DNA from 4 places in the Lysinibacillus sp. NPDC086135 genome. Region 1 is predicted to be linked to each of the others. Evidence: riboswitches for the same ligand, from Rfam matches in the RefSeq annotation. Region 1 holds a riboswitch; each other region holds the start of a gene.
The links. A riboswitch is a leader RNA that binds a small molecule or an ion and turns the genes downstream of it on or off. The one in region 1 is predicted to bind cobalamin.
Positions count from the first base shown of each region.

Region 2: linked by a shared signal. The riboswitch ahead of metE (5-methyltetrahydropteroyltriglutamate--homocysteine S-methyltransferase) and the one ahead of ACIPKN_RS03570 (hypothetical protein) in region 1 are both predicted to bind cobalamin.
Region 3: linked by a shared signal. The riboswitch ahead of mmgD (citrate synthase) and the one ahead of ACIPKN_RS03570 (hypothetical protein) in region 1 are both predicted to bind cobalamin.
Region 4: linked by a shared signal. The riboswitch ahead of ACIPKN_RS10940 (hypothetical protein) and the one ahead of ACIPKN_RS03570 (hypothetical protein) in region 1 are both predicted to bind cobalamin.

Region 1 is NZ_JBIVCA010000002.1:135,909-142,194, reverse strand. It holds gene ACIPKN_RS03585 (hypothetical protein) at 392-730, shown strand; gene ACIPKN_RS03580 (hypothetical protein) at 742-1,347, shown strand; gene ACIPKN_RS03575 (hypothetical protein) at 1,489-2,370, shown strand; cobalamin riboswitch at 2,534-2,717, shown strand; gene ACIPKN_RS03570 (hypothetical protein) at 2,964-3,728, shown strand; gene ACIPKN_RS03565 (GTP-binding protein) at 3,913-5,853, opposite strand.
Region 2 is NZ_JBIVCA010000006.1:87,032-93,317, forward strand. It holds gene metE (5-methyltetrahydropteroyltriglutamate--homocysteine S-methyltransferase) at 171-2,465, opposite strand; cobalamin riboswitch at 2,785-2,964, opposite strand; gene ACIPKN_RS10235 (TetR/AcrR family transcriptional regulator) at 3,151-3,723, shown strand; gene ACIPKN_RS10240 (DUF5367 domain-containing protein) at 3,740-4,138, shown strand; gene ACIPKN_RS10245 (VOC family protein) at 4,198-4,560, shown strand; gene ACIPKN_RS10250 (C40 family peptidase) at 5,341-6,276, shown strand.
Region 3 is NZ_JBIVCA010000013.1:110,136-116,421, forward strand. It holds gene vanT (serine racemase VanT catalytic subunit) at 1-1,247, shown strand, start outside; gene ACIPKN_RS17280 (hypothetical protein) at 1,752-2,015, shown strand; gene ACIPKN_RS17285 (efflux MFS transporter permease) at 2,008-2,385, shown strand; gene ACIPKN_RS17290 (MFS transporter) at 2,315-3,004, shown strand; cobalamin riboswitch at 3,738-3,932, shown strand; gene mmgD (citrate synthase) at 4,125-5,246, shown strand; gene prpD (2-methylcitrate dehydratase) at 5,344-6,286, shown strand, end outside.
Region 4 is NZ_JBIVCA010000007.1:16,826-23,111, reverse strand. It holds gene ACIPKN_RS10960 (cob(I)yrinic acid a,c-diamide adenosyltransferase) at 1-63, opposite strand, end outside; gene ACIPKN_RS10955 (adenosylcobinamide amidohydrolase) at 154-1,629, opposite strand; gene ACIPKN_RS10950 (FecCD family ABC transporter permease) at 1,626-2,627, opposite strand; gene ACIPKN_RS10945 (ABC transporter substrate-binding protein) at 2,624-3,589, opposite strand; gene ACIPKN_RS10940 (hypothetical protein) at 3,625-3,828, opposite strand; cobalamin riboswitch at 3,857-4,039, opposite strand; gene ACIPKN_RS10935 (acyl-CoA dehydrogenase family protein) at 4,354-6,021, opposite strand; gene ACIPKN_RS10930 (class I adenylate-forming enzyme family protein) at 6,023-6,286, opposite strand, start outside.

The DNA.
Region 1 (6,286 bases):
CACGTACACATCATCCCTCGCTTAAATATAAAAAAACAATGATTAACCTTGAAATATAGTTAAATAATTAGCTATCTACTTACTTTTAGTAACCAACTTATTTAATTGTAGATGATGTTAAGAAGGGAATAATGAGATTAATATTTATACAATTATATACAACATTGATACTCAACTTTTATCGTATTAATTTATGTGTGCAGAAGCTATACAAACGTAGTAGTACCAACGTTTTATTGTGCTAAAAACAGTTTTAGTTTACATAAGATAGGTTATGGGCAGTTATTGATATATCAACGTTTATAAGGTATTTATATATTGTATGTACAAATTGATAATTTATGCAGTATAAAACAGTGCATAAAACATTGAATATTAGGAAGGTGATTGAATGAATATTAACAATTTAGAACGATTAAAAATGGATATTGAAGGTATAGATATAGAAGACGAAAAGTTGAGCATATATCTTGCAGAGAATGGACTACAAGCAACTGATACATATAATACAAATGATACGTCTAACTTGAAAGGTATCTATGCTACTGCTCTCTCAGTGTTAGAAGGACTGGCTAACAACCCTACGATGATGAAGGCTATTAAGCTTGATGATATGACAGTGAGTGAGTTCAGCGACAATATAATGAAGCGTATAGATCAACTGGACAATAAGATTAGACAGATTAAAGTAAACAATAATAGTAGCAGTACATTCCTTTTATACAATTGAGAGGTGATTAAATGAAGTTATTAGATGATCAATTAATTCAAGATACGATAAGATCAATTCAAACTCAATATCAATTTAACATTTACGAGGAAAATCCATTTTCGATTAATGCAGTAATAACTAATGCTACGTTTAGTCCTAATTCCGCGTATCATATCCATTCATTAAGCTTATTCCATTGTGGTGATTATACTAAGATTAATCAAGATAGCGACAATATTTACATGGTTACGTCTGACGTATTAGAATTGCGTGGTGGTAAGTTTAAAGCTACATTAGAATATTGTAACTATTCGATACCTAGATATGAAATAGAACAAGTATTAATTGGATATGACAAGTTAGGTAGACCAATATATGAAGAAAGAGAAGTTTTAAAAGGTTATATTCCTTCTATTTTAAAATACAAAGATTTTTCAATCTCATCTAATGAAGCGGTTAATCTAAATCAACCTATTTATGAGATTACTGTTAGAGATAATGAAGCAAGTAAGGAGTATTTTGGATTAAATGAGGATACATATGCTAAAGTAATTGTTTATGATGTGAGTTATCGCATAATTAATGTAGATTACAGCAAGCAAGGATTAATACGGATTAGATTAGAAAAGTATTGACAAGAAGCGGATACCCCTAACTTTTTATTTTGTACGCTACCATATCAATTTTCACACGCCCATAAAAAATGGTATAATATTCATGTTTAGTTAAATGTGTAAATGATAAGAAATGAAACAATGGTTAGAGGAGTGTCTTAAATGAGTGAAACGACAGGAATAGTTCAACCTGATGAAGCAACTGAAAATAATAATTCGAGCCAAGACACTAAAAAAGCAATAAAAGTAGGGCTAATAATGCCTATTGCTGAAATTGTGGGGCTAAATGAACATCATTGGGAAGATGTAAGAAGGATTATTCGTGAAGCATTAAAGGATATTGCTGAATATGAAGTGGATATTAGATTAGTAAGTGATTCCGATGAGGTTAGAGTAATTCAAAGTAATATTGTTCGTAATATATACTCTGATGAAATAGTTATTATTGATGTTAGTGCAAAAAATCCAAATGTAATGTTTGAGTTTGGTTTGAGGTTAGCATTTGATATGCCTTTTGTGGTTATTAAAGATGACGCAACTCCATTTATTTTTGATACAGGGAACATACAACATTTGGAATATCCGAGAGACTTAAGATATACGAAAATTGAAGAGTTTAAACGTAAGTTAAGGCATAAGGTTATTAGTACCCTAAAATATAAAGAGGAAAATCCAAATAAGAGTTTATATCTTGAAGAATATGGAAACTTAGTGCCGAAAAAGATTAATGAAGTAGAAACTGATATGGGAACATATATGAAAAAGATGGTTAATGAATTAAAGTTCTCTTTAAATTCAGAAAATAAACCTGTAAAAATAAATGAACATCATTTAAGAAGGGAAATTAAAGAGATTTTATATGAATATGAATCTAATTTAAATCAGGATGTTCTTGCTGTTGGCGTATCTGAACTAAATGAATACGTTATTAATAATATAGGTAATATCGGTAACTATTTATCGAAATATACTATTCAATCTTACGTTAGGGAAATTTTAGAAGGTTTAGAGAAAGAAAGATTTGTAGACTCATTACCATTTTAAGAAGTGAAGGAGGTAGGGTAAAGGCTCTACCTCTTTTTTTATTTGCAAAAATATAAAGAGAAGTTAAAACTTACCAACATCAATTGACTTTTAATCCACACACCTTTACAATTGATTTTAATGATTCAACAGGAATGTGGAGTATTTTAAATATCTCACAACTGAATAGCGTGGAGTAATAGGTGTAAATTGCGTGCAATTTACTTAAAAGGGAAGTCGGTGCAAATCCGACACTGTCCCGCAACTGTAAATGTGAGCGACTTTTCATATACCACTGTTTAACGACGGGAAGGGGAAAGGTAGCGATGATCATGAGTCAGGATACCTGCCTATTATGAGTACACACCATAACCCTACGAGGAATAGGAGGTGGCATGTTGACAAAACAGAATGCTCTGTTCGTCACTGTACGTCAAACGCCCAAAATAAGAGGAGGTATTAGCTATCGTGCTAATTCTTTCATATTTGGGCATTGTTTGACGTTATATGATGAACGAAAAAGATAGAATGAAGGATTTCCTCGCTTTAATAGGAAATCCTTTTTTTACTGATGACTTCCGTTTTGAAAATATGTACGAAAAGAGGATGCACGTATGACGAATATTCATGTATGTACAGCACAGGAATCGCAATATGTAGATATGAAAATTTGTAAGCTGCCACGCATTGAAGCTACTAAGAAAGCTACAACAAGAATGGCTGTAGAATCACTTGTCGACCAATTAATAGCTAGCAAACTAATTAGTAATGAACGATTGTTTGAGCAAATTTTATATAACAAAGATATTATTTGGATTCAAAATGGAAATTTTAATGGGCACCTTTTTGCAAAGGCGGATACTACAGATCAACTTAAAACAAAAACAAATAGTTTTATGATGTATATGCCGACAAATCCAATTATCTATGAGGTGAACGGTGAGCATCATCATTTAATTACACGCATTGATTCGACTCGTGCAAAGCCAAATTTAGAGCGACTAGCCCAAGCTCCTAAGCCAATATTAAGTGCTGCTCGAGTCAATGATTTATTATGCTCAATAGTGATGCGCTTTTATGGAACATATTTAGAGGATTTATCACAGGTAGCTCCTAAAAACAAACAACTGATTAATTTTGTAGAGCGCGAGTATCATCAATTTTTAGAAGCTGTGAAGGAACTAAATGAATATCATTTAAACTGGCACCCACGTGGTAACGGTCATGAACTATTACTGGAATTAATTGATAATTTACAACTTTTGAAAAGTCGACCTGGCAAGGTTTTAATTGATTTCTCTAATCCCCATAGCTACGTTGTTGTGGACCCTTCATATCGCATTTTCAAACAGGCACAGAAAACAGTGCAAGCTTTGTAAATTAATTTCGTGCTGGGTGAAGGGAATATCAGCGAATGGAGGTGGAATATTCGCGGAGGCAGAGTAACTACTCGAGCGGAGCCAGAATACTCACGGAAGTAGGGAAATCCTCGCGAGGAGCCAGAGAATACCAACGAAACATAAACAGGACATTGATAGATAATCATGTCCTGTTTTTATGATTTCAGTCAATACAATGCATCGTCGCCTCTGCCTCATGCCATGGAACGGAGTAACCTTTGCCTTTTGCGCAAAAAATACTAGAAGATGTATATTCGGGATCGGCGTTTTTATCGTAGCCAATTTGTGCAATGATATCTTCTGTATTGTGACACACATCATAACCATCAAATTGGAGAGAAAGTACGCCCTTACCATTAGTGTAGGCGGCAAAGATTGTACTGTAGCTCATAAATGTTGCGACAGGAGCGCGGCCAGTTAAAATCGCATCATGTTCAGTTAAGATTGGCGCGTCAAATGTACCAGCAGCTTGTTGAATATCGGTCATCATCCGGCCAATAAAATCACTTGGAGCTTTAAGTTTAAAACGGTAATACGGCTCTAGTAATACATTTTCTGCTTGCTCCAGCCCTTGCCGTAATGCTCGGAATGTTGCTTCTCGGAAATCGCCACCATCTGTATGTTTAATATGTGCGCGTCCTGTCAAGAGAGTGAAGCGAATATCTGTCACAGGGAAGCCAGTTAACAACCCATGATGATCGCGCTCGAATAGATGTTTTTCAATGAGTCGTTGATGCCCAACCGATAAATCATCTGCATGACAAGCATTGACAAATGTATGACCAGTACCGCGTGTATTTGGCTCCATCAATAAATGTACTTCTGCATAATGCTTTAAAGGTTCAAAATGACCATAATCTGTCACCGTTGTTGCAATCGTTTCCATATATAAAATCTGTGGTTCGCTAAATAAAATGTCTAGCGAGAAGCGTTTGTTCAGCACGTCGATAAGAACCTCGAGTTGGATGACACCCATAATATGTACATGAATTTCTTGAAATTTTTCATGCCATAGCACACGTAATGATGGTTCTTCTGCTTCAAGTGTGCGGAAAATTTTTAAAACTTCCTTTATATGCTGATCGCCTTCATATTGTACTTTTGCCTGTAAAGTCGGTACTAACTCATAGGGCTGCGGGTTACCTGAAAAACCAATGATATCGCCGATGTTTGCTTCGCTAATCCCTTTTACTGCGAAAATCTCCCCAGCCTCGACCTCTTGAACTGTTACATAACGGCTGCCATTGTAAAGTCGAATCTCAGTTACTTTTTCTGTTGCATCTTCAAAGGAAAATTCATCACGCACATGTAACGTTCCTTGCAATGCCTTGATAAAAGTTAAGCGTTGATGCCCATCATGACGAATTTTAAATACTTCACCTTGGAACGGAGCTTTGTTATTAAAATGTGTTTTTGTAAGTAGGGGGAGCTGTGCTAAAAACTCCTTTATCCCAATATCTTTTAAAGCAGAGCCTGTAAAACATAAAAAGGCTTTTTCCTGTTTAATCATCGTATGTAAACGAGTAAGGCAGCTAGAGCAATCCAATGTTTCATTTAGAAAATCGTCGAGAAGCTTTTCGTCACGTTCAGCAAGCCACTCCATCATGCGATTTGAAACATAGTCTGAACGGAGCGGTTCATCTACGAATAATACATCCTCAGAACAGTCCTTTTGAAGCTGTACCATAACGGCTTGAACATCTGCCCCTTCACGATCAATTTTGTTAATAAAGAAGAAAGTTGGGACGTGGTATTGGCGTAAAAGTTGCCACACTGTTTCCGTATGACCTTGTAGTCCTTCAACCGCACTTACAATAATGATGGCAAAATCCATAACCCGAATGGCACGTTCCATCTCTGGTGAGAAATCTACGTGTCCGGGTGTATCGATTAACGTATATGTATCATTCTCAATCGTCATGCGACCTTGCTCCGCAAAAATCGTAATGCCTCGCTGACGCTCCAACTCATGATTATCTAGAAATGTGTCCTGGTGATCCACTCGTCCACGGGCTTGAATACTGTTTGTATGAAATAGTAACTGCTCAGAAAATGTTGTTTTTCCTGCGTCCACGTGAGCGAGTACCCCGATTGTTACATGCATAAAAAATCCTCGTTTCTATTCATTCTTTTATCAATATTGTAACAGAATTACCCTACAAGATTACGAGTAAATATATACGACTGTGTCTATGCCTATCAAAAAGAGGGGCTTACCAATGAGAGAAAAGCACAAGCCGAGACTTTGTTCGTAAAAAAGGGTAAAAGTGCGCATATTGAAGGTATTTTAAAGAAAATTATTAGTCTCGATTAAGAACATTCTCGCCCTAATCATCCCTCTTATAAATTTTACCGCAGAAAAAAATTGCTGATAGGAGACCTAATCTAGACCATTATGGGAGTGATTTCCGTTACGACTGGGTGCTTTCTTGGGGACGTACTTGGCTCTCAGTGGCGCAAGAAGCGGAGATAAGCTTTTGCATTATCATTAAAGGTAGGAGTTCTGTCATTTATCTAAAAGTATTGTTGAATTGTTT
Region 2 (6,286 bases), on a different contig from region 1:
TTATTATTATACCATAGTACCTGTTATAATCGAGTACTTCTACCATCTATCTATGTTTTGACCGATCGCTCCCTCAGCCTCTTCTGTAATTGTAGATTTGCTTTTGCTACAAAAATTTCTGCTATATGAAGATAAAAAACTTGACCTCATAAAAGAAGTCAAGTTTCTCCTTAAAATGTAGATTGTGGTACTTGTTGACGAAGTGTTTTTGCTGCAGCTACCATATTCGTCAGTGCTGAGATAGTTTCTGGCTCCTTCCTTGTTTTTAAACCACAGTCAGGATTCACCCAAAATTGATTTTTTGATAAAACCTGTAAGCTATCCTGCATTATGCTTAGCATTTCCTTTTCACTCGGTACACGTGGACTATGAATATCATAAACACCTAGTCCAATTCCTTTTTCATACGGATTGACTTGCAGAGAAGAAATTAACTCGCCATGGCTACGTGACGTTTCGATGGAAATAACATCAGCGTCCAATGCACTAATTGGCTCGATAAAATCATTAAATTCGCAATAGCACATATGTGTATGGATTTGTGTTTCATCCTTCACGCTAGAGGTAGCAAGTTTAAAAGCATTTACTGTCCACTCTAAGTACGTTCCCCAATTTTCTTTACGAAGCGGCAAGCCTTCTCGTAATGCTGGTTCATCAACCTGAATAATTGAAATGCCTGCAGCTTCTAGTGCCTCCACCTCTTCTCGGAGTGCCAAAGCAATCTGATATGTTACATCCTTTCGGGAAATATCATCCCGTACAAAGGACCAATTTAAAATTGTCACAGGACCCGTAAGCATACCTTTTATATAGCGTTTCGTTTGGCTTTGAGCATAGGCTGTTTCTTTGACTGTCATCGGTGCTTCCCATGCAACGTCACCGTAAATAATTGGTGGCTTCACACAGCGGGAACCGTATGAAACAACCCATGCTTTCTCCGTAAATGCAAAACCTGTTAGTTTTTCCCCGAAATATTCAACCATATCTGTGCGCTCAAATTCACCGTGCACAAGAACGTCGATATCTAATTCCTCTTGAATAGTAATCCAACGCTTTGTCTCATGTTCTACAAATACTGCATAATCCTCATTGGAAATTTGTTTCTTGCGCCATGCACTTCGTGTTCGTTTGACTTCATCCGATTGCGGAAAGCTCCCAATTGTTGTCGTTGGGAACAGTGGTAATTGCAATGCTTGCTGTTGAATCTTTTGCCGTGCTTTAAAATCACTATGGCGTTCAAAATCTTGTTTCGACACTGTTCGAACCGCTTTTTGAACATCTTTATTTTGGCGAATCGGATGATTTTTCAACGCTTCAATCGCCTTCATACTTTCCGATAGTTTGTAATTTGAGGGACTGTCTTGGCCCTGTAAATATTTTGTTACTTCCATGATTTCAACTAATTTTTCATCCGCAAAGGCGAGGGCATTTTTAAGAACTGATTCAAGCTTAGTTTCAAGTGTGGTCGTAATTGGAACATGCTGTAAGTTACATGAAGATTGAATCCATAGTTCTTTTGCGCCACTTAGCTGTTCAATGGCTTTAATAGTTGAGCTAACTTCTGCTAGATTGGAACGCCAAATATCTCTTCCATTAATAATACCAACAGCCAATATTTTATCTTTTGGGAAGCCAAATTGACGTAATGACTCCATATTTTTGCCGTAGCCATGCACAAAGTCTAACCCAATCCCACGAACAGGAAGTTTTACAATTGACTCATATGCTGATAATGATTCGAAATAAGTTTGTAGCATAATTTTAGCTTCGGGTACTGATGCAGCTAATTGTGTATAAATTTCTTGAACAAGTTTAACTTCCGCTTCATCTAATGTTGTGGCAAGAAGTGGTTCTTCTAATTGAATCCACTGTGCACCTGCATCCACGAGCTCCTTTAGGACCTGCGTATAAAGTGGTAGTAATGCTAAAATGAATGTAATCTGCGATAGTTTGTCATAGCCTTTCGTTAATTTACAAAATGTATAAGGGCCAATCAATGTAGGCTTTGCAGTAATACCAAACGCTTCCTTAGCCTCTAAAAAATCTGCCAATATTTTATTTTCTGTTAATTGCAAAGCTTGTCCATCGTATTCTGGCACGATATAATGATAATTTGTATTAAACCATTTCGTCATCTCACTAGCCAGGGCTTTTTTACTACCACGAGCTACCCTATAGTATGTTTGTAAATCAACTTTGTCTCCCTGCCAATCAAAGCGCTTTGGAACTAAGCCAAACATCATTGCCGTATCTAACATTCTGTCATAAAGTGTGAAATCTCCAACAGTTATCAGGTCTACTCCGAGTTGAAGCTGCTTGTTAATTCGGGCTAGACGAATATCCTTTAAGTTCTGCAAAAATTCACCCTCTGAAAGCTCATTTTTCCAAAAAGCCTCTAAAGCCTTTTTCCATTCACGATCTTCTCCGATATACGGATAACCAACTATAGTACTTGTATAAATCATGTTCATCTCTCCGATCCATTAAGTATGCCTCGGCATTATTGAGTCCGGAATCGGCCCTATGTGCTTAGGCCAGTATGAGGGCCGACACGATGTCGGTCATTTCGGTCTTCTTTCCGATTCCGTGACATCGGCCAGAGGCTTTAACTTCTAATAAGAAGTAAAAAAAAAAGCCACTCTCCTTTTTTGGAAAATGGCTGTTATCGCAAATTAAAAATAGCTATGAAAAAACAATACGAAATTCTTACAAGATATCGCATGATTCTATGTCGCACAGGGACGATACGGTCACATCTCACCACCTATTTCCACGTAGGTATTTGGTGTGTACTAGAAATTGGCAGGTCTCCTGGCTTCTCATCAACACACCTCACAGCCTTCCCAGTTTCCCCAGTGGCAATTGTGATTTGCTCCGATATACAGTTGCGGGACAGCGTCGGATTTGCACCGACTTCCCTTTTAAGCCAAACTTTCATTTGGCACCAACTCTTACACATTATTTAATTATGCTTTACTATAACACATATTTTTCAGAAAAGTAGATTTATTTTCACGTTTGTTCAATCCAACTCTATCATATTGGGAGCCCTATACATCTAATTACTAAAATACACTTGTAAATAGAGGTATTTTTTGTTATTTTTGAGTTAGTTATCCAACTAACTAATAACAATGGAGGTGTCAATGAATGGCAAAGCCTACTGGTATTGAAAAATCAGATTTATTAATGGCTGCCAAGCAAAGTTTAGTAGAAAAAGGGATTGAAAAATTCACCTTAAAGGCTGTTGCTGAGCAAGCTGGTGTGACACAAGGAACTATTTATTATCATTTCAAATCAAAAGAGCAAATCATTCTCGAAATAGTTCAGGACATCTGTGAAAATTCTTGGCATGAGATTTTGACGACCGATCAAGAAATGATTCAATCTGCACTTCTTTCTGCAAAAAGTCGATATGAAGATGATGCCTTTTATCATAAATTATTTTTCACCTTAATCGTCTTTGGCTTTACGAACCCGACTATTAGACAGCAAATTGGACAAATTTTAGCGGCCGAAAATGAACATTTGCGTAATATTTTAAACAAATTATGGGATACATCACCAATTGATGGCGTGTCGATGGAAACTTGGAGCATTTTTTTCAACGCGCTAATTGATGGCTTGGCCATACAAGTGATGATGCGGGACGATTTCGATATAGATGTATTTTATCAGCAATTCGAAAAAATCCTTGAGACATTACATCGTCTAGGAAAATAATTAGAGGAGGAACACTATGCGATTCTTTTTATGCTGGGGTTTTGGGATTTGGTTTGTAGCAAGTGCCGTGTTTCGATTTATAGGGCATTACTTTTTTACCCTTAAAGAACCTCCCCTCATGATAGCTACTTACATTTTAGCTTTTCCAATCGTTTGGCTAGCGACAATACCTATTTATTCTATAAAAAAAATAAAAGGTACAGAGCGATTACTGGCTGCTATCTGCATTGCATTACCTGGAATGCTTATCGATGCAGTCGTTTTATTAGTCTTCGACGATATTTTTCCGAATTTATCGGTTGTCTTAGATCGATTTTTCGCCTCATGGCTATTATGGGCTTATTCCCTAATTCTCCTTACTGGTTTTACAAAGGCCACATTCGTGAGAAAAAAAACTATTCCTTCGTCAAATTAAAGGATTTGGCATTATTATCCTAGAAGTAAGTATCGATTAGAATTAAAGGAGGAGAAAAAATGGTTATAGGCTTACATCACGTTCAAATAACAATTCCAAAAGGTGAAGAAGAAAAAGGGAAACATTTTTACTGTCAAGTATTAGGACTAAATGAACTTGAAAAGCCTGATTCGTTGAAAGGACGAGGTGGATTTTGGTTACAGGTCGGCAATAGGGAGGTACATGTAGGGACAGAGGATGGCTTTGATAGATTAACGACAAAAGCTCATATTGCCTATCAAGTTGAAAATATAGAACATTGGAAGAAGGTATTAGCCGAACATCATATAGAAATTTTCGATTCAGTTCCTATTCCTCATTTTGATCGCTTTGAATTTAGAGATCCATTCGGTAATAGAGTAGAGATGATTCAGGAAATTTAAGGAAAACAGTTGAATAGAAGGCATGCTGTAAAAAAATATTTAGTGAAATAAAGTATGAATCTTTAGCAAAGCAACGACGTTTTAACAAAATGTCATCCGACTTCTGAATTTTATCGACATCCGCCTTCTAAAGAGCAAAAAAGATCTACACACAAAGCTGTGCGTAAAATTGTAGGCATAATGAGAGGTACTAGGGGCGTTCGATGATCCATCTCGCTTGCGCTCCAGTGTCTCATTTGTGATGCTGATCCCCAACGCTCACTTTCCTCTCTAATTAACCATTTCACAAAGCCTGTATCTGACATCTCATCTCACACTATTTTATAGTGATAGCAACAACTTATCTTTAGTTCAAAAGCGTAGCGTGGAACAAATCAAGCCGTGGGAAACAGTTCAACGCTCACTCCTAGTAGCTAGAACGAAACTCCTCCTTATGGAACCGTTATTTCTCGCTAGATCCCAAAGATGAAATAGTCTAACTATACCATGGTAAATGTATAGGAGCGATTGTCGTTTAATCTTTCAATGCCTAGAAAAACTTGTACTTCCTGCCCCTTTGATTTTTCGTTTTCCACAAACACTTCACCCAACTGAAACATTTGTAATAAAACTGTAAATTAAGGCGATGAAGCCTTTTATATCAGGTGTTTACAGCGAATCCCCATCCAGCGTGGTAACAATTTCCTCAAAGAAGCCCTACTTTTTCATGCTACGATTAATTCCAGTGACAAACCAAATTGGGATTAATCCTAACAATAGCTTCAGGAGGAAATTAACAACATGAATAAACGATTTTTAACAACAACATTAGCATTGACGATAGGTTTTAGCACAGTGGGGATGGTACAGCCAACTGTTCAACCTATAGAAGTTGAGGCTGCAACAACAACAAATGCCCTTAATAACTCACAAGCAGTTAATGCGAAAGCAGATCAACTAATTCAAACTGGAAAAAGCTTAATTGGTAAGGCGACATACAGCAATTCTGTATACAAGGCTACATATCCTTATAAATTTTCTTGTGCTTCATTTATTATGTACATTTTCGAGAAAAATGGTGTTGACCTTGCAACTTATAATGAAGATTATATGTTACAGCAAGGAACGTCTGTTAACAGAAATCAATTACAAAAAGGTGATTTACTATTCTTTAAGAGTAAAAAAACTGGGACAGACCCTGACCACGTTGGTATGTATATCGGAAACAACAAAATGATTCACATGGCTGATTCTAAGCAAAATATTGTTATTTCTGATTTAAATAGTAAACCATATTATACAGATAATTATGTAGGGGCCCGTAGAGTATTACCTACATTACTTTCAGCTAATCCTGCAACGAAAGGCGATAAGATTGTTGAAAACGCCTTTAATTATAAAAATAAAGTAACTATGAGTTCTACAAATAATGAAGCAAGTCTTCGCTTTACAGCGCCAGGATATGTAGATTTCGTCTATCGTAAGAGTGGAGTTAAACTTGGTACAACCAATTTAAAGGAACTAATGAATGTTGGAACAACGGTTTCACGTACCAATTTAAAAAAGGGTGATTTAGTGTTCTTTAATAGTGTTAAAGGCTCTAAAAGCCCTTCACTAGTAGCTATCTATGCCGGAGATCAACGTATTATCATTCCAAGTTCAAGTGGTATTACTACAAGAGTACTAATGGTTGACTATTATAAAGAGCATTATATTACAGCAAAACGTGTTTTTTAAGAAAGTTTAC
Region 3 (6,286 bases), on a different contig from region 1:
TGCAGCCGCTTTTAGTAGAGAATAGTCTTATTCACTATGTTGTTGTATCTGTCCTTTCTATCGTTGCATCTATTGTTATTTTGCGGCTTTATAGTCGCCTGAAATTGCGTTACAGGAAAAAGGTACAAAATAGTATGAACAGATCGTGGATTGAGGTTGATTTGAACAATCTTGAGCATAATGTACGTATCTTACAGGAATCAATGCCAAAAGATTGCGAACTGATGGCTGTCGTAAAAGCAGACGCATATGGGCATCGTACCTTTGAAGTTTCGACATTCATAAATCAAATAGGTGTAAAAGCCTTTGCGGTAGCAACCATAGATGAAGGTATTAAATTGCGTAAATATGGAGTTAAAGGTGAAATACTGATTTTGGGCTATACCTGTCCAACCAGAGCGAAAGAACTTCATAAATACAGCCTTATACAAAGCCTTATTGATTATAATTATGCCGTTGCTTTAAGTCATCAAGGATACAATCTTAAATCACATATTAAGATTGATACTGGTATGAAACGCCTTGGGTTTGATGTTGATGATATAGCTGAGATAATCGAGATATTTAAAACAAAGCAATTAGGTGTTTGTGGAATTTATACGCATTTATGTGTTTCAGATAGTCTTTTACCTAAGGATGTAGAATTTACACAGATTCAAATAAGCCGTTTTTATAGTTTAATAGGTATGTTGTTGGAAAACGGGGTTAACCCGAATAAAGTGCATATACAGAGCAGCTATGGATTACTGAATTATCCAGAACTCCAATGTGATTATGTAAGAGCTGGTATAGCTTTATATGGAGTTCTTAGTTCGCCAACTGACCAAACCAAATTAAAATTAGACTTAAAGCCAGTTTTATCACTGAAATCCAAGGTTATTCTTATCCGAGCGATAAAGGAAGGCGAGACGGTTGGTTATGGAAGAGCATTTACTGCAAGCAGAAATAGTTTAATTGCCATATTACCCATTGGTTATGCTGATGGAGTACCAAGAAATTTATCTTGTGGGAAAGGTAATGTATTAATAGATGGATATCAAGCACCAATAGTTGGGAGAATTTGTATGGATCACCTAGCAATTGATGTAACGGATATACCTCATGTGGCAGTTGACGATATTGCTACGATAATTGGTAGAGATGGTGAAATGGAACTAACTGCACCAGAGGTCGCCAACAATTCTGGCAGCCTATCGAATGAACTGCTGAGCAGATTGGGAACAAGATTGATGAGTAAGACAAAGTGATTTTGATAGCCTTATCTGTTATTATAATGTTTTTTAGTTAAATATAAATTTGGTAATTATGGTACACGCTAAATTAGTATAAAAATAACTCTAGGATACTTATTTATTTTATTAAAAGTCAATAATTAAAGTAATGAACTTAATATTTCTGGATCTATATACAATGTGCAACATTATAATATGCTATTTTTTAAGCTGAACTAATTTGATATTAGTTCAGCTTTTATGTGTGTTTTAAGATATAGTTTGAGTATAATTAATAGAAGTATAGTCTCAGGAACTTTTTCTACCTGTTATTCAACTCCCATGAAAGAACTTAATCATCTTTCATTTTCTGTGGTGAAGAGATTATTTTCGCGCTTCATGGAGGGCTAACGGGGCAGCCTCTTATTATAATCTTATTGTGTTACTAAGGGTATAATTTTTCTTCCGCAATAGAGTGCATATATTTACTCAATACCGTTATTATGAATCAAATTTGTGGGCCTTTTTGGAGAGACAGCCATGAATATGGCCATGACCGATGTTATGAGAGACTTTGGCGTCAGTGCAACTAGTGCTCAATGGTTAATAACAGGCTATTTATTAGTATTGGGAATTTTAGTACCCATTTCTGCCCTTATTATTCAATGGATTTCAACACGTTGGATTATTATAATCGCAATTTTATTCTCAATTATTGGTGCATTAGCGCCAACATTTTCAATTTTATTATTATCACGGGATTTAAGCAGTTGGTACAGGGTTAATTTTACCCCTTATGATTAATGTAATTTTCATGGTTGTACCAATCGCAAAACGTAGTGCAACAATGGGAATGGTCATTACACTTGCTCCAGCAACTGGGCCAACAATCGCTGGTATTATCGTCGATATATCTAGCTGGCATTATATTTTCTGGATAAGCATTGCCCTATATATCATTATTTTCTTCACTTTTATGCCAAAAGTGTACAATGTCTCAACGCTAACAAAACCGAAAATCGATTATTTATCTATCGTTCTTTCAACAATTGCATTTGGTAGTATTATTTATGGACTAAGTACTATTTCAGAAAGATTCTACATTGGCAACAATCATAATAGTAGTGGGCATTGTAGCTCTTTTATTTTTCATATGGCGTCAATTTACAAGTAAGCATCCGATGATTGATTTACATGTTTTCAAATATCGTAATTTCGCTATTGGTTCAGTTTTAATATTTATTGTATTCGCATTACTGTTAGCCATTGCGATTCTTATGCCACTGTATTTAAAAGGATCATTATTACTTTCAGCAACGAATGCTGGGTTTGCGATGTTATTAGGAAACATATTAAATGCCGTCTTTGCTCCAATTGTCGGAAAAACGTTTGATCGTGTTGGTCCAAAATTTTACTTACGTTTTGGTTTCTTATGCTTAGTTATTTCAACGAGTATATTATCCTTTGTCATTAGTGCCACAACACCACTTTGGTTAATCATAGTTTCATGTATGATTTTCTACGTAGGTGTCTCAACAACTATTATACCGGCGCAAACAAACTCACTTAATGATTTACCAAAACAGTTGTATTCTCATGGTTCCGCTGTCATAAACACACTTCAGCAAATTGCAGGTGCAGCAGGTACCGCATTAGCCATTACACTTATGACAACAGGACAACACCGCTTTACAGTAGAGCATTCAAAAGCAAGCCCTGAAACTCTAGTTGCAGTAGGTACACAATTTACATTCGGCACTATTGTGATTGTGGCAGTAATCGGTCTGTATTAGCATTATTTGTAAAACGAACAACAAATCATTTGCACTAGTTTTCAAATGAAAGAATAACTTAATATATTCATCCATCTAGTGAACAACTTTCTAACTTACTTATTCATAAGAGAGATAAAAAAATGAATAAACTAATAGCATTCATAACAATTCCTATTTTCTTTAAATGATGTATCGCAAGCTAGTCGTCCATATAGGAACAATAAACGAAGTTGCTGAACACAAATATAAAACCGGCATAGGTCAATAGAAAAACGAAACGCCAGGATCATTGGTAAATCATTGATCCTGGCGTTTTTAGTAACCAAACAGGAAGAGAACTCACAATATCACTAAAACAAATTGATACTTCCTCAATAGTTTGTTTAGGCCTTCAGATAACCCCTGATTCGTTATATCAAGAGAATTTGCCTTTCATCATTCAGCACAAGAATCGTTGCTCCAACACTTATAATCGGACTACTGCCTATAAATTTTCGTAATTCCTAAATGTACCCAAATTTCTCACGATTAATAAAGCTCAAATTTAAAAGAGATCGCCTTTCTTTTAAAGTAACCTCTCTAATGCCGGTTCGGCGGGATCCTTTTAAAAATCTTTTTTATACGAAATATTGCTAAAAAATGTAGAATAGTTCACCAAAAAAGAAAAATAGTTAATGATAGTCTGTCTCTTCCGAATTTTACCTATATTGCTTGTTTTAAAAACTCTATGTTAAGGTAAAATGACAAATTGAATATGCTAAATTTTGGTGGTTCAAATGGAGTTGTTTCCATTTGATTAAAAGGGAAGTTGGTGAGAGTCCAACACTGTCCCGCAACTGTATTTAGGAGTTCAATAACAAGGCCACTGTTTTGTTTGTCAAAATGGGAAGGTGTTATTGTAGCGTTGATCATAAGTCAGGAGACCTGCCACTAAATAAGCATCAATTGACCTACGAGGATAGGGAGGTGTTAGCTACTACATGATCTTTGTGAATTCATGTAAATTCACTGTTTATTTGCTCTATCATGCTTTTGTAGATTAACAACTTCTCAAAGGGGTAGAAGTTGTTTTTTTGTTGTTCTTTCGTGTTTTAATGGTAACGCTTACAAGAATAATTAAACAAAGGGGTTGTAATGAATGGAGTTAAATTATTCACCAGGTCTCGATGGAATCATTGCCGCTGAAACAAAGCTATCTTTTTTAGACACTGTAGGAAGTCAGATTGTGATTCGAGGCTATGATTTGATTGAGCTATCACAAAGATATTCGTATTTAGACATTGTCTACTTAATGTTGCATGGAGAAATACCAACTACCGAGCAACGAGCTAATTTACAGGTTAAATTGAAATCCAATTACCAGGTTCCACAAGAAATTTTTCAAATTTTCAAGTTATTACCTGATGGGACGCATGCTATGGATGGGCTTAGAACAGGCATTTCGGTGTTAGCAGGCTATGATCAGCAAATCAATGATCGTTCTACTGAAATGAATTTGTCGCGAGCATATAGACTTTTAGGTGGTATGCCAAATATTGTAGCGAATAGCTACCGTGTATTAAATGGTCAAGATGTCGTGGAGCCTGATAACCAGCTTTCCTATAGTGCTAATTTTTATTACATGATAACTGGCAGAAAACCAACTGCTTTAGAAGAAGAAATTTTTGATCAATCACTCGTTTTATATAGTGAACATGAGATGCCAAATTCGACGTTTACGGCTCGTGTTATTGCCTCAACACAATCTGATTTGTATGGTGCTTTAACTGGCGCGGTCGCATCATTGAAAGGTAATTTACATGGTGGGGCAAACGAGGCAGTGATGTATATGCTTCTTGAAGCCAAAACAGTAGAAGGCTTTGAAACATTGCTGAAATACAAACTGCAAAATAAAGAAAAGATTATGGGCTTTGGCCATCGTGTTTATATGAAAAAAATGGACCCAAGAGCGCAAATTATGAAAGAGGCTTTACACAAATTCTGTTTGCAGCAAGGAGATCATCGCTTATATCACATGTGTGAAGCTGGTGAAAAAGTGATGGTACAGGAAAAAGGGTTATACCCAAATTTAGATTATTATGCGGCACCAGTGTACTACATGCTTGGATTGCCAATTGAAATATATACGCCAATCTTTTTTGGCTCACGAACGATCGGCTTATGTGCTCATGTAATTGAACAGCATGACAATAATAGATTATTTAGACCTCGTGTCAATTATATTGGCGAGCGTCATAACCTTGAAGAATTGTCGGTATAATCAAGTTTAACAACTCGCCATAGAGCTGATGGGCATTCTGACCAATGTCCATCAGTATACTAGTATGGCAAATTCATGCAACGGAGGGAAGATATAGATGATAAAAACAAATGAACTATCTAAGACAGATCAATTACTAACTGATATTACCGATTATGTATTAAATACAACGATTACAAGTGAAGAAGCCTACGAAACAGCACATTATGTTTTATTAGATACTATAGGTTGCGGCATTTTGGCTTTACAGTATCCCGAATGTACGAAACTACTTGGACCAGTTGTACCCGGTACGGTTGTTCCAAATGGTACGCGTGTTCCAGGAACTTCCTATGTACTTGATCCAGTGAAAGGTGCTTTCAATATTGGTTGCATGATTCGTTGGTTAGATTACAATGACACATGGCTTGCGGCTGAATGGGGACACCCTTCTGATAATTTAGGTGGCATATTAGCAGTTGCGGATTACTTGAGTCGTGTACGTATTGCTGAAGGCAAAGAGCCTCTTAAAATAAAAGACGTTTTAGAAATGATGATTAAAGCCCATGAAATTCAAGGGGTATTAGCATTAGAGAATAGTCTGAATCGCGTTGGTTTAGATCACGTATTATATGTCAAAATTGCGACAACAGCGGTTGTGACAAAGGCATTAGGTGGAACTCGTCAAGAAATTATCAATGCATTATCAAATGCTTGGATTGATAATTCAAGTTTACGAACATACCGCCATGCCCCAAATACAGGATCAAGAAAATCATGGGCAGCAGGAGATGCGACAAGTAGAGCCGTACAATTAGCCATGATGACTGTGCAAGGTGAAATGGGTTATGCAACGGCCTTATCTGCACCTGGCTGGGGATTCCAAGACGTACTCTTTAATAAACAAGAATTAAAGCTTGCAAGACCGCTTACCTCTTATGTTATGGAGAATGTTCTTTTCAAAGTTTCTTTCCCGGCTGAATTTCATGCGCAAACAGCTGCAGAATGTGCAGTTCATTTACATCATGAAGTGACAAATCGTTTAGATGATATTGAAAAAG
Region 4 (6,286 bases), on a different contig from region 1:
ATCAACGCGTCCACCGATAAGACTTGTTTTCCCTGTATCGCCTGTTTTCGTGTAAAGCTTCATTTCTCTCATCTCCTAAAGTTATTTTATAATTTCGCCTTGGCGTAATTGCCGCTGTCGCGCAGATAAACAATGCGTCCGGAGGCATTATCTTCATTCAGCAGGAGTATCTGCTGAATGAAGATAATTTTTTATTGCCTGTACAGTTGTTTCAAAAACACCTTTACCGATAATCTTACCTACATCAGTAATGGGACCTCCATACAGCATTTCTTCCCCTTTTTGTGTAGCTGCAATTAATAAACTATCCGTAGCAGTACCTGTCGCAATTGTACCACTAAGTTCATCGCGAATATTTTCCGATTGCAATGCCTTTGTTTTCGCCTCGGTAGCCGTCATCATTGCTTGGAAAAACGCTTCTTCTGATAAACAACCATTAACAATAACCCACGTATTTATAGTACCAATATGTGATTCATCTTGTCTTTCATGTGTACGAGACACATCAACTGCATTGCCAACTCCGGCCGTAACAGCAACAAGGACACTACCAAAGGAAGCTTTAAATTCATTTATAGCTACAAGATTTGTTGGAACAGCTGTTAACATGACGACGGTACTTGTAGATGAGAAATGATCTTTTAGTAAAAATCCAGCGACCTCTTTCTTAACATCACTAATGACATAATCTATTGGTTCAGAGCGATTTAACAGACAATCATACCAACCAATACCCGGATTATGGACAGCTGAGGACACTGTTTTTAACGGAAACTCTGATTGAAGCTTAATATAACGATCTGTAACAGTGAAATTTTCTTTTGTAATGACAGCACGCTGTTGATGTTCAACTGAGGCTGGCATCATGGTAATTTGAGGCTTTGGAATTTCTGGATGTGCGTAAGTTGCAACTCGGGCTTGATAGACGTCTTCGATTTGCGAAGCGATTAATACTTCATGCGGCGCCCCCAATGCTCGCATCCGACCTTCCTCCATTAGCAATAATTCATCACAATAGAGGGAGGCTAAATTCATATCATGCAGTACCATAATAACGGTCAAACCACTTTCAATTGCTTCCTTTCGCACCATATCTAAAATTTGACGTTGATGAGCAATATCTAGATGGTTCGTTGGCTCATCTAGCAGCAATATTTCAGCTGTTTGTGCAAGAGCTTGGGCTACAAAAACTCTTTGCTGCTCACCGCCCGACAAAAATTCCATCGGTGTCTGTTCATAGCGTTTCACACCAGTTTGCATCATGGCATGTTGGACTGCTTGTTCATCGCGATCAGTCCAGCTTGAAAAGAAGCCTGTTTGATGAGGATAACGCCCAAGTGATACTGCCTCCCGTACACTATTTGAAAAAGCATTAGCATGTAATTGTGGTAGCACCGCCATTTTTTTTGCTAATGCACGAGCATTGTAAGAGCTGCTACTTTTACCATCTACTAATACAGTGCCTGCAGTTGCTGGTAGAATACCACTTATTACTTTTAACAGTGTGGATTTCCCGCTACCATTCGGCCCTAAGATCCCTAGTATTTTGCCTTTTTCAACTGAAAAACTTATATCCTGGACGATAGGTACGTCTTCATAGCCACCGGAAAGATGTTCAACAACAATCATGCCCGTACCCCCTTGCTTCTACGTTGCTTGTAAAAAATATAGGAAAAAACGGGTGCCCCAATAAATGCAGTAATGACACCAATCGGTAGCTCTCTTGGCATAATAATTGTTCGCGCTATTAAATCACAAATAATCAGCAAAGTTGCCCCATTTAAAAATGATAATGGCAATAAGTGTCGGTGATCAGAACCCCAAACCATTCTCGTCATATGAGGAACGACTAAACCAACAAAGCCAATCGTTCCAGAAACAGCTACCGCAGCTCCTGTCAACATTGATCCACCCACTAAAATAATATATTTACTGCGCTTAACATGAACACCTAAATGCTTCGCGCGTTCTTCACCATATAGCAGAACATTTAACTCGCGTCTTTGTGTCCAAAGCATAATGGTGCCAATTATGACAAACGGGATAATCATCTGAACATAAGGCCAACCACGCATCGATACTGAGCCAAGCAGCCATCCGATAACTTGGCGAAGCTCTTCACCAGATAATGCAATCATTAAAGAAATCAAGGAACCTAAAAATGAACTAAATATAACCCCCGTTAAAATAAGAGTTTCCATTTTTAACGAGTGGTCTACTATTCTAGCAAAGCCCATAACAGCTACCATCGTTAATATGGCACCTATCATACTAAAGGTCGGCAATGTAAAATGACCTACTACAGGTATTGATATACTAAAAAAAATCGTCATAACTGCGCCAACTGATGCACCAGAGGAAACACCTAACGTATAAGGGTCAGCCAAAGGGTTTTTTAATAAGCCTTGAAAAGCTGCCCCTGCAATTGCAAGTGACGCCCCTACAAGCCCTGCAAGCAAAACTCGAGGTAATCGAATTTTCCATAAAATATTGGCGGCTGTTTCATCAGCCGCCTTATTCCACAATACTTCTAGCGGAATATGAACCGAGCCTATCGCCACACCACACCAGATGCTAATGATTAGAAGCGTAATTGCTGTTACATAGGCTACAATTTTTTTACTCATTTAAACGCCTCAGGGTAGACGGCCTTCGCTAATTCCTCAAGACCATCTGCTAAACGAGGACCTTGACGACTTGTTATATTTTCATCCACTTGTACTATGGCTTTATTTTTCACGGCAGAGATTGTCTCAAAGCCTGCACGTTGTGGAATTTTCGTTAAAATATCAGGTACGTAATTATATGCCACAACAATGACATCTGGATTTTTTGCGATAATTTGTTCAGCATCAATTTTATACCAGCTATTTGAATCTGCTGCTACATTTTCGGCATGAATCATTTCTAGCATTTCATTCATAAATGTACCTTTACCAGCTGTATAAATTTCTGGCTCATCAGACGACTCTACAAAGACTTTTTTCGCCTCAACACCGTCAAGTTTTGTTTCAACTTCTTTAACTTTTGCCTTCATATTTGCCACAATTTTTTTAGCCTCTTCTTGTTTTCCTGTTGCACGACCAAGCTGTTCAATTGTTGTGTAAGTTTCATTAAAGTTTTTTGTATCCGCTACAACAAATACTTTTACACCTGCCGCCTCAAGCTGTTCAATAGCTCCTTTTGAATAACCCATACCCGATGCATGCGCAAAAACGATATCTGGCGTTAAAGCAATAATTTTTTCAATATTATAATCCATACCGCCAACCTTTTCTTTTTTAGTAACCTCTGGTGGATAATCGTCATTATCTGTCACACCAACTATTTCATTATTTAAGCCTAGGCCAAATAAAATTTCTGTGTTACTCGGAATGAGTGAGACAATTTTTTCAGGAGGTGCCTCTAGCGTAATATTCTTGCCAGTAGCATCCGTTATCGTCATTGGGAATGTTGCTTGTTCTACTTTTGTTGTCTCTTGTTGCTCAGAAGATGACGGCTTTTCATTTGTCGCCTCTTTTGTATTACATGCAGCAAGTAAGCCAATAGCTAAAAATGCTGATAACCCTATTTTCCAAATTTTCTTCATGTGAATCCTCCTTAGTCTATTTGTGCGTATAGTTTTTATTGTTTTTTTGATTTATCGATACGTTTTAGTTTTTGATCGCCTAACATTTTGGATTTATCGCCCAACTTTTTGAGTTTATCACCTAACATTTTGGATTTATCGCCCATGTTTTCAAATTTATTGACATTCATCTTCCAAAACAAATACCCCTCATCATAAAATAATGAGGGGGTCAAATTTGCACAAAAATACATATACAAAATCCACCATCCTATCCTCGTAGGCTACAACGTGTTTTCTATAAAGGCAGGTCTCCTGGCTCGTGCTCCATACGCTTTTTCAAGCCTTCCCGAAATTTTCAGTGGCGCAGATTGAAAAAACTCACACATACAGTGGCGGGACCGCATCGGAATTACACCGATTTCCCTTTTCACTTTACTAAAGTAAAGAACCTTTATAATATTCAGTTGATTTTATTATACATGAAAATGAAAGAAGTCGCCTCCATTCGAGACGACTTCTAAACAATCAATTATACCTTGGCATAATTGCGTCCGGGATCGGCTTTGTGCTTAGGCCTGCGTGATGCAGGTCAGTTAGCCGTTATCGCATGGATGCGATGATTTTAGGCTAACATCCTATGTGAACTTCTTTCCGATTCCGTGACATTCGCCAGAGGCTTTGGGCCAACGTGATGTTGGTCACTCAGTAGTCGCCACAGGACGTGGCGTTCTTAGACTGAGTTCCTCTATTTCAGCAGGTGTTTGGACACCTGCCGAAATAAGTTAGACTATATCTGAAAAATACTGTACCGTTTTCATTGGTGCACCCATTTCTCGTAATGCCCATGTGTGCTCTAAATAAATATCTGCTAGCTTCTCATATTTGCCGCCGAATCTTTGTGCCCATTCGACAGCTACAACACTTTCATATAAATGTGCCATTTTCTCTGCAACCCTTTTTGCCTCAAACGTTTTCGTTGCATCATCTAAACGGCTAAATGTTTGCAAAGTTGCACCTAGTTTTGCTAATTGCTCCGCTACAATTTCGACTAATGGACTGTCAGGTAGTTTTTCTAGGCGCTCTTCCATGACACGAACAAACAAATCATGCACATGAAACTTATCAACTAAGCGAATGAGCTCTAAAGCTAAAATATTCGCAGTCCCTTCCCACACAGTAAGTACCTGTGCATCTCTTAATAACCTAGGTGTAACAAAATCTTCAATATAGCCGTTTCCGCCATGTAATTCAATGGCTTCACTAGCATAATGTACAGCTTGCTCTGCCGTTTCTTTTTTCATGATCGCAATATACAAGCGGTTTAAAATAATGTCTTCTTTATTCCCTCGCCCACTAGTTACTTTATCGTACAGCTGAATAAGATCAAAAACTGTGGCAACTTCTACATGAAGCTTGGCAGCGAATTTCCCTAGTGTATCCTGAATCATAGGATATTGCGTTAAAGACTTACCAAACGCATAACGATTTGTCACATAATGCTTCGCCTCTAAATATCCACGGCGCATAATACCGATAGAAGCAACCGCATTGCAAATTCTTGATAAATTAAGTGCCTCCAGCATATAATAAATTCCTTTATTCGGATCACCTACGACATAAGCTAGTGCACCATCAAATTCCACCTCACCTGAAGGCACTGCTTTAACGCCAAGTTTATCCTTTAAACGCCGAATGCGTAGGTTATTAACTGTGCCATCCTCATTTCGCCATGGAACTGCAAACAATGTTAAGCCCTTTGAGCCTGCCTGAGCCTCTTCCATGCGCGCCAATACCATGGTTACTCCACACATTCCTGCATTAGATGCAAAATATTTCTCTCCATATAAAAGATACTGATTGCCGTCCTGTCTTGCCTTCACAACATTCGCTCCAACATCAGAGCCACCTTGACGCTCCGTTAAAAACGTGGCCCCCTCATATAGCTCTGTCTCTCCTGTTGCACAAACATGTGGTAAAAAGCGCGCTTTCACCTCATCACTCGCATAATGATCAAGGAGATAAGCCGTTGCCATCGTTAAAGTAACAGGACAGTAAAAGCCTGGCTCAGCATGTGATAGTATATAGCCTTGAGCAAAGCTATAGACATAGTTACCCTTTCTACCTAATTGCGGAATATCCTTATGCACATAGCCAACAATGCCGGTATTGTACGTCTCTTCAATTGTTCTTTTATAGCCATCATTGACCCAAACCTCTGACACTTCTTCACCATAGGCATTATACCTTTGTAATCGAGGTTCACCCTCTCTATCCGTATGCTTGGCTCTCACATCAATATCTCCAGCACAAAGCTCACCAAAATCTGTTAGCTCACGTTTTGCATAGTCCACAAACTCTTTATCTAGCATCATTTCTAAAACTTTATGAAGTGTATCATTTTCGTTAAAAAAGTTTGTTGTTTTCATTTCTTCCTGCTGTAAAACTTTCATGCTATCTCACCTCTTGTCCCTTCAAGGATTGTTTTAGTATTTTGCCCGATGCATTTCGTGGTAACGCTTCCACACGTTCAAAGATGCGTGGAATTTTATATTTAGCAAGACGCTCCTCCAAATAAGCTTTAAGTTCGTCCTCGTCAGTTTCCGTTTTGGCGGCATAAACGGCCTTCACCGTTTCTCCCCACTCCGGATGTGGCACACCGATTACAGCCACTTCAAATATCCCCTCATAGCTCAACATACGATCTTCTATTTCTTT